DNA from 2 places in the Gilvimarinus sp. 1_MG-2023 genome. Region 2 is predicted to be linked to the other one. Evidence: predicted binding sites of a transcription regulator. Region 2 holds the regulator's gene; the other holds the start of a gene.
The links. The regulator sigma-54, encoded in region 2, starts transcription at its own class of promoters, with help from an activator protein. The targets are predictions, from matches to a motif close to TGGCACANNNNTTGCNNT.
Positions count from the first base shown of each region.

Region 1 (4,425 bases), on a different contig from region 2:
GCGGCCATTGACTTGTTAGGAGAGCCGCTGGAAGGTGAGCTTTGGCGGGTGGTGATTGCCCGCAGTTTTGCTCCCAAACAAGATGATGGACATGAAGTATCACTGAGTGATGGTCGCCGAATCAGTCTGGCCACCCGCAATTTAGGTGACGACGGGCAAATTATCCTATTAACCGATCAGACCGAAACCCGGCGCCTTCAAGGTGAGCTTGCCAAGCACGAACGATTATCGGCGCTGGGTAAAATGGTGTCGGCTCTAGCCCACCAAATTCGCACGCCATTATCGGCTGCACTGCTTTATGCCAATCACTTAAAACGCGACAACCTCACACAAGAGAAAAGACAGGGGTTTGCCGGTAAGGTCTCCAACCGTTTGCTGCATATGGAGCGGCAAGTACAAGATATGTTGCTGTTTGTAAAAGGTGAATTGCCAGTGCAAGACCTTTGTAGTGTTGCTGAATTACAGGCGGAGTTGGCCGAGGCGATGGAGGTGCCTGTATCAAGCAGCAACAGTTGTGTTGAGTGGAATGTACAGGGGGTTAATGCGTACTTGCATTGTAATCGCGATGCGCTGGTCAGTGCACTGCTTAATCTCGTTAATAACGCCATTCAGGCAGTGGGTAGTCGGGCCAAAATAGGTATCCGCTTCAATCAGTTTTATATCGACCAGAGACCTTGGCTGGCAATTGAAATTCGCGATAGCGGCCCCGGTATTGATCCGCAATTGTTGCCAACCTTGGGCGATTTGTTTGTAACGACCAAATCGCAGGGCACAGGCTTAGGGATTGCCGTAGTTAAGGCGGTAGCCAAAGTTCACGGCGGGCGTTTTAGGTTGCAATCAGAACTAGGCGATGGCGTAAAAGCCACGCTTTTATTGCCCTGCGATGCAGAAGCTACCGTAAACAGCTAAATAATTTTTTGATTAGGTGAAAAAAATGAATGATACCGCTGTGATAGCCCCACTAGACGTCACTGGCGCCAAAGTTTTGGTGACAGAAGATGACCCAAGTTTGCGTGAAGCTTTGGTGGATACTCTGGAGTTAGCAGGCTATGAGGTACTGGAGGCCGATTGCGCCGAGCAGGCGCTCATTCGTTTAAAGACTGTAGCTGATATCCGATTGATCGTATCCGATGTCAATATGGGTAAGTTGTCCGGTTACGACTTGCTTAGAAACGTTAAGACCGATTATCCGCACATTCCCTTTTTATTGATTACCGCTTACGCCAGCATTTCTGACTCGGTGATGGCAATTAAAGAAGGCGCGGTTGATTATTTGGTTAAGCCCTTTGAGCCCGACGCGTTACTGAATATTGTTGCCAAACATGTGGGGCAGGGGGGCGGTTGTGATGACGATGAACCAGTGGCCCAATCTGAGGCCAGTCAGCAATTATTACAATTAGCCGAACGCGTTGCGCAATCTGAATCCACCGTCTTAATTATTGGCGAATCTGGTACCGGTAAAGAGGTGCTAGCACGCTATATTCATAACCACTCTCCCCGGGCAGCCAAGCCTTTTGTCGCCATTAACTGCGCTGCAATTCCTGAAAATATGCTTGAGGCAACATTGTTCGGGCATGAGAAAGGCGCTTATACCGGCGCACATGCTAGCGCTCCGGGAAAATTCGAGCAGGCCAATGGTGGCACACTGCTGTTGGATGAAATCTCGGAAATGGATATCGGCTTGCAGGCAAAATTATTGCGTGTCTTGCAAGAGCGAGAAGTGGAACGTTTAGGTGGACGAAAAACCATTAAACTGAATGTGCGGGTGATTGCCACTTCTAACCGCGATATGCGAGAGGCGGTAATGGCTGGGCAATTTCGCGAAGATTTATATTACCGGCTCAGCATTTTACCTCTGCAGTGGGCGCCACTGCGCGATCGACCAGAAGACATCGTTCCTTTGGCAGAAAAACTGCTGCAGCGTCACGCTTTAAAACAAAACCGCCGCGCTATCACCCTGGATAAATTTGCCAAGGCGGCTCTATTGGATTATCGCTGGCCGGGCAATGTGCGCGAGCTGGATAATATTATGCAGCGCGCGCTAATTCTTCAGCCGGGCCGTGTTATTACCGATTCTGATTTGGGATTGATTGATACCACTTGTTACAGTGCCAAACCCAGTTTATTAAATGGCCATGCCGCCGCTCCAGCGAGGGAGGCAGCCGCTAGTGCGACAGCCGAGAATGAAAGCGACCTGCGTGAGAATATTGGCAGTGATTCCACAGGCGCAGTGCTCGGCAGTGATTTAAAGCAGCGTGAATTTGAAATTATTCGCCAAACGTTAATCACCGAGCGAGGTAGCCGCAAAAAAACCGCTGAAACTTTGGGTATAAGCCCCCGAACTTTACGCTATAAAATTGCTCGATTAAAAGAGGAAGGTTTAACGCTGGATATTTAAGAGAAGGTTTTCAGCTGCTGCTATATAACCGCTTCAGTGTGTCTGAGGCGGTTTTTTTATGCGCGCGAGCTGAGGGCGGTGAATAATTGCCGGCGGCAAACCTTGGCCCATTTTGTGCAGTATTCAATATAACGACGGTTTTTATCCGTAAACCGCCAATTAATCGACACATAGACACCAAATGGCACCGACATGAGTAATCGAGTAGACATCAATAATTTGCTGCACGAGATGCGTTCGCTCAAATCGCAAACACAGGCTTTTCAAAAGCCCCAAGGGCTGCAGGAAAGTATCGCGACTGAATCGACAGGGCGCGTCAATCAGGCCAATCAGGTGCCGGGCTTTGCCGAGATGATGTCTCAGGCAGTCAACTCGGTTAATGATGTACAACAAAACGCCGGACAATTGGCTAACGCATATCAGCAGGGTGACCCCAGTGTGGACATTACCGATGTGATGATTGCTTCGCAAAAAGCCAGCGTCTCTTTTGAGGCGGCGCTACAAGTACGCAATAAGTTGGTAGAGGCCTACCGCGACATTATGAACATGCCGATTTAATGGAGTAACGCATCATGGCCGAAGAGCAAGCGATGTCAGATTTAGCCGATCCCAGTGCAGACAAATCCGCCCGAGGCAATGATTTGGTTGAGGGTTTTAGCAGTTTAACGCTGTTGCGCCAAGTGGGGCTAATGGTGGGTTTAGCCGCATCGGTAGCGATTGGTTTTTATGTGGTGCTCTGGAGCCAGGGTGAGGAATATCGTCCTCTGTACGGTAGTCTCGATCGGCTCGACTCCGCCCAAGTGGTCGATATTTTAGAGCAGAACCAAATTCATTATAAAATCGAGCCTTCTACAGGTGCTCTATTGGTGACTTCTGATGAGGTACACAGCGCTCGTTTAAAGCTGGCGGAAGTGGGAATTGGTAATACCCAATCGGTCGGCTTTGAATTGTTGGAGCAGGAGCAGGCATTAGGCACTAGCCAGTTTATAGAAAGTGCCCGGTATCACAGAAGTTTAGAAGGGGAACTGGCACGTACTGTAACCAGTATTCATACCGTGCGTTCGGCTCGGGTTCACTTGGCCATTCCCAAGCGCAGTGTCTTTGTACGCGATGCCAGAAAGCCCAGCGCATCCGTATTTCTCGAAGTTTTTCCCGGCCGTGACGTGGCGCCGCGACAAGTGAAAGCCATCGCTAATCTAGTGGCCTCTAGTATCTCCGAGCTTAGTTATGAAGATGTGACGGTCATCGATCAGCATGGAAGTTTGTTGTCGGCTGGGGATGAATCGCCCGAGCTGGAGCTGGCTGGTAAGCAGAGACAGTACACTGAACAGTTGGAAGAGAGCCTGTTAAAACGAGTTAATAGCATTTTAGAGCCGGTACTGGGCGGCGGTAATTTTCGCGCAGAAATTAATGCCGATGTGGACTTCACCGCTGTTGAGCAGGCTCAAGAGGTGTATGACGATGAGCAGCCGGTGGTGCGCAGTGAGCATCTGCAAAATGAGCGCCGTACCGGTGACGAAACTCTGGGTGGTATTCCCGGCGCGCTGACGAACCAGCCTCCGATCGATGGTCAGGCACCCGAGCAAATTGATCCGGCGACTGGTCTGCCCTTAGCTGAACCACCGGTTCAGCACAGCCGCGAGGATGTCACCCGCAATTATGAGGTGGATAGAACCATCAGTTACACCCGTCGCCAGCAGGGTAATATTGAACGCTTGAGTGTGGCGGTGGTGCTGGATGATAAATTGACGGTCGATGCCGAAGGACAAAATGTTCGCACAGCCTGGGAGGCGCAAGAGATTGATCGTTTAGTGACCTTGGTGCAGAACGCAGTGGGCTTTTCTGAGGCGCGCGGCGACAGCGTAACGGTGATTAATTCATCTTTTGCAGCGCGTAATGATGGGCAAATGGAAGCGGTTGAGGTACCTTGGTGGCAACAAGCGTGGCTGCAGCCCTATGTGAAGCCCTTGGCCGGTTTTTTACTGATCCTAGCGTTAATATTTGGCTTGCTGCGCCCAATACTGAAA
Region 1 covers NZ_JAUOSC010000001.1:431,126-435,550, reverse strand. Annotated here, with positions in the region: gene Q4563_RS01870 (sensor histidine kinase) at 1-909, shown strand, start outside; gene Q4563_RS01865 (sigma-54-dependent transcriptional regulator) at 935-2,398, shown strand; gene fliE (flagellar hook-basal body complex protein FliE) at 2,591-2,956, shown strand; gene fliF (flagellar basal-body MS-ring/collar protein FliF) at 2,989-4,425, shown strand, end outside.
Region 1: fliE (flagellar hook-basal body complex protein FliE) is a predicted target of sigma-54. The motif match lies at 2,502-2,519, and genes of this name have one in related genera.

Region 2 (4,425 bases):
TACTTTAAAACCGCTGATACCACCGAGGGTTATATTGAGCAACCGGAACTCACTTTTCTGAGTGAGAATTCCAGTCACCCCTGGCACCTAGTCGCCAACCAGGGAATAGCGGATATTGAACAACAGACTCTTCAGCTAAGCGGCACCGTCAACGCTTATAGCGAGCATCCACGCTACGGCCGACTGGATGTCACTACCGAAGATCTCTTAGTAAACACTCACGAGCAAATTGCCACAACAGATAAACCTGTTACCATGCAAAGCGCTCGCGGCACTACCAGCGCCGTCGGCTTATCCGCCGATCTCGACTCAGGTCGTGTGGCACTGCTGTCTGAGGTAAAAGGTATTTATGCTCCCGACTAAAAGGCTTCCCGCTAAACTGAAGCACTGCGTACTCACTGTGCTATTGGCAATCGTCAGCACAACTGCTTTTGGCCTACCCAGTGATCGCGAGCAAAATTTTGAGCTGCAAGCGAACCAGCAAACGTTCGATCAGAAAAATGGTCGTGTTACATACACTGGCGAGGCCCGCCTACAGCAGGGCTCACTGATCATCCGCGCCAACACCATTGTGGTTCAATTCGATCAAGACAATAGCGTTGAACAAATCACTGCCGAGGGCTCACCCGCCCACTTTGAGCAGCAACCGAGCATTGATCGCGGCGTGGTTAGCGCTAAGGCGGGCATTATTACCTACAACAGTGCCAACAATACCGTATCGCTAAGTAAAGGCGCTTTACTGGAGCAAGACGGCGCGGTTATGCAAGGTCATGAGATTCGCTACGACATCAACCGCGAACTGGTCAGCGCCGAAGGCGATCATGAATCTGACCAACCCATTCAAATGACCATCCCCCCGGCACTGATAGAGCAGTAATATGTCGACACTACGCGCAGATAATCTGGCCAAAAGCTATAAAGGGCGCCAAGTCGTCATTGATGTTTCCCTAAGCGTATCAAGCGGCGAAATAGTCGGCCTACTCGGCCCCAACGGGGCGGGGAAAACGACTTGCTTTTACATGATTGCCGGCCTGGTTCGCGCCGATAAAGGCAAAGTGGCCATCGACGATCAATCCCTGACACATATGCCCATCCACGGGCGTGCCCAAGCGGGTATTGGCTATCTACCACAAGAGGCTTCAGTATTTCGTAAATTATCTGTCGCGGATAATATTCTCGCCATATTGCAAACTCGCAAGGAGCTTTCTAAGGCCGAACGCGAAGAGCAGTTAGAGTCACTACTGCAAGAGTTCCACATCACCCACATTCGCGACAGCCTGGGCATGGCTCTGTCAGGCGGTGAAAGACGGCGGGTAGAAATAGCGCGAGCCCTTGCCACCGACCCTAAGTTTATCCTCTTAGATGAACCCTTTGCCGGGGTCGACCCTATCTCCGTCAGCGATATCCAACAGATTGTCCTCCACTTAAAAGACCGCAATATCGGTATACTGATTACCGACCACAATGTCCGTGAAACCTTAGGTGTATGCGAAAAAGCGTATATCGTCAGCGAAGGGCATATCATCGCCGAAGGCAGTTCAGAACAAGTACTGAACAATGCGAAAGTGCGCAAAGTTTACCTTGGCGAGCATTTTATGCTCTAAAAGCCGGTTCGCCACCTTGACATATACTTAATTCTCCTTGTTAGGCATAAAGATTGCTAGGAGCTATTGCTTGGGGGCGACATGCTGACTAAACTCAAACCATAGTCTGCAAGATCGTACTGAAGAAGCCATGAAACAATCGTTACAATTAAAACTGGGCCAACAGCTCACTATGACCCCCCAACTGCAACAGGCGATTCGTCTGCTGCAGTTGTCGACCTTGGACCTCCAGCAGGAGATCCAAGAGGCGCTGGATTCCAATCCCATGCTGGAAACCGAAGAGAACAACGAGCCTAGCACCGAGGCGGAAAAAAAATCCGAACAAGAAGCTGCTATTAATGAGACCAGCAGCCTCACTCAAGAATCCGCCAAAGCCACTGAAACCGAACCTGAAAACAATGCTGAAGGCGATTGGAACGAAGAAATCCCTCAGGACCTCCCGGTGGACACCAGCTGGGATGATGTTTACGAGAGCTCTGCGCCGGCACTACCGGCCAGCAACTACGAGGGCGACGACTCAGATTTCGAAAGCCGTCGTGGCAGTACTGAAACACTGTACGACCACTTAATGTGGCAACTCAATTTAACACCGATGTCTGAGCGCGATGAAATCATCGCTCTGGCCATTATTGACGCTGTAGAGCCCAGCGGGCTGCTGAGCGTTACTCTGGAAGAAATTTTTGAAGGCTTAGCACCCAACTTCGAAGAGCTTGAACTGGATGAGGTGCAAGCTGTACAGCACCGATTGCAACAATTCGATCCATCGGGAATCTGCAGCGAGAATTTAGAGCAGTGTCTGTTGGTTCAGCTGACCCAATTTGCCGCCGACACACCTTTTTTGGATGCCGCCAAGCAAATCGTTCAACAATATCTCCCCATGCTCGCCAGCCGCGATTACCGGCAATTAATGCGCAAAACACGCTTAAAAGAGCCAGAGTTAGCGCAGGCGGTTGCCCTAATCAAAACCCTCAACCCCCACCCGGGTGACGCTATTGACACTCGCGAAACCGAGTATGTCGTGCCCGACGTATTTGTCGATAAACGTGAAGGGCGCTGGACCGTTGAGCTTAATCCGGATATAGCTCCCCGGTTACGAATCAACTCCGATTACGCATCACTGGTTAAAAGAGCCGATTCCAGCAGCGAAAACACCTTTTTGAAAAACAATTTACAAGAGGCCCGCTGGTTTCTAAAAAGCTTACAAAGTCGTAACGAAACCCTGTTGAAAGTCGCCACCTGTATTGTGGAAAAGCAACGAGGATTTCTGGAGTATGGCGCAGAAGCCATGAAACCCTTGGTGTTACACGATATCGCCGAGTTGGTAGAAATGCATGAGTCGACTATTTCGCGGGTGACTACGCAGAAATATATGCACACCCCCCAGGGTATTTTTGAGCTGAAATACTTTTTTTCATCTCACGTCAGCACCGATTCAGGCGGTGAGTGTTCGTCTACTGCAATCCGCGCTATCATTAAGAAATTGGTGGCAGCTGAAAACTCGAAAAAACCACTCAGCGACAGCAAAATTACCGACATGCTGGCCGAGCAGGGAATAAGGGTCGCACGGCGAACGATTGCCAAGTATCGAGAGTCGCTCAATATTCCACCATCAAATGAACGTAAAAGCATTGTCTGATACAGTCTGTTTATGCACCGGTGGCACTATTGCGGCCGGCTGGGTGGGATAGGCCCACCCTGATTCAGGAGGATAGCTATATGCAAATAAACATCAGCGGTCATCACATTGAGGTAACCGAAGCAATTGAAGAGTATGTTCATAATAAATTTGCAAAGTTAACGCACCATAATGACCTCATCACCAGCATTAATGTTTTTCTCACTGTGGAAAAACTAACCCAAAAAGCTGAAGCGAGCATACATGTCAGCGGCAAAGACATTTTTGCTAATGCAGACTCCGAAGATCTCTACACCGCCATTGACGCCCTTACCGACAAGCTTGACCGTCAAGTGATCAAACACAAAGAAAAGCTGAAAAGCCACAGATAATACTCATGGAAATCTCTCAAATATTATCCCCAGAACGCACCCTATGCCATATCGAAGGGGTCAGTAAAAAGCGCGCACTAGAGATCCTCGCCAATACCATTGCCGAGAACTCACCCATGCTCGACGCCGATGACGTATTTCGGCGTTTAATCGCGCGGGAGAAGCTCGGTTCTACCGGTATTGGCCATGGCATCGCCATCCCCCACTCACGCATACCAGGTTGCGACTGTACATTGGGCGCACTAATCACCTTAAAAGACCCCATTGACTTCGATGCAATGGATGGTGAACCGGTCGATGTATTATTTGCCATGCTGGTTCCCGAGGAGTCATGTGACGAACACTTAAAAACGCTGGCCGCGCTGGCCAGCGCGCTTAATGACAATCAGTTTCGCCAGGCATTGCGGTCTGCGCAAAACCCGCAAGCGCTTTTTGCCGCTGCCACCCAGTCACCAGCAGGCTAACCACTATGCATTTGGTGATTGTCAGTGGTTTGTCGGGCTCGGGGAAAAGTACCGCGCTAAACGCGCTGGAAGATGCCGGTTATAACTGTATCGATAACTTACCGGTAAGCCTGCTGCCTGCGCTAATCACTCAAATTCAACTGCACAAAGACGCGGACAATCAAAATTTTGCCATTGGCATCGATATTCGCGACGCTTGGCAAGACTTAGAAATTTTCCCCTCAATGGTAGGACATCATAAAGATGCTCACCTACCCTTTACCGTTGTCTTTCTAGACGCTGAAACCAAAAAAATTGTGCAGCGGTTCAGTGAAACTCGACGTAAACACCCACTGAGTGACAAACATCGC
Region 2 covers NZ_JAUOSC010000003.1:205,386-209,810, forward strand. Annotated here, with positions in the region: gene lptC (LPS export ABC transporter periplasmic protein LptC) at 1-363, shown strand, start outside; gene lptA (lipopolysaccharide transport periplasmic protein LptA) at 350-877, shown strand; gene lptB (LPS export ABC transporter ATP-binding protein) at 879-1,604, shown strand; gene Q4563_RS06445 (RNA polymerase factor sigma-54) at 1,735-3,240, shown strand; gene hpf (ribosome hibernation-promoting factor, HPF/YfiA family) at 3,321-3,611, shown strand; gene ptsN (PTS IIA-like nitrogen regulatory protein PtsN) at 3,617-4,075, shown strand; gene rapZ (RNase adapter RapZ) at 4,081-4,425, shown strand, end outside.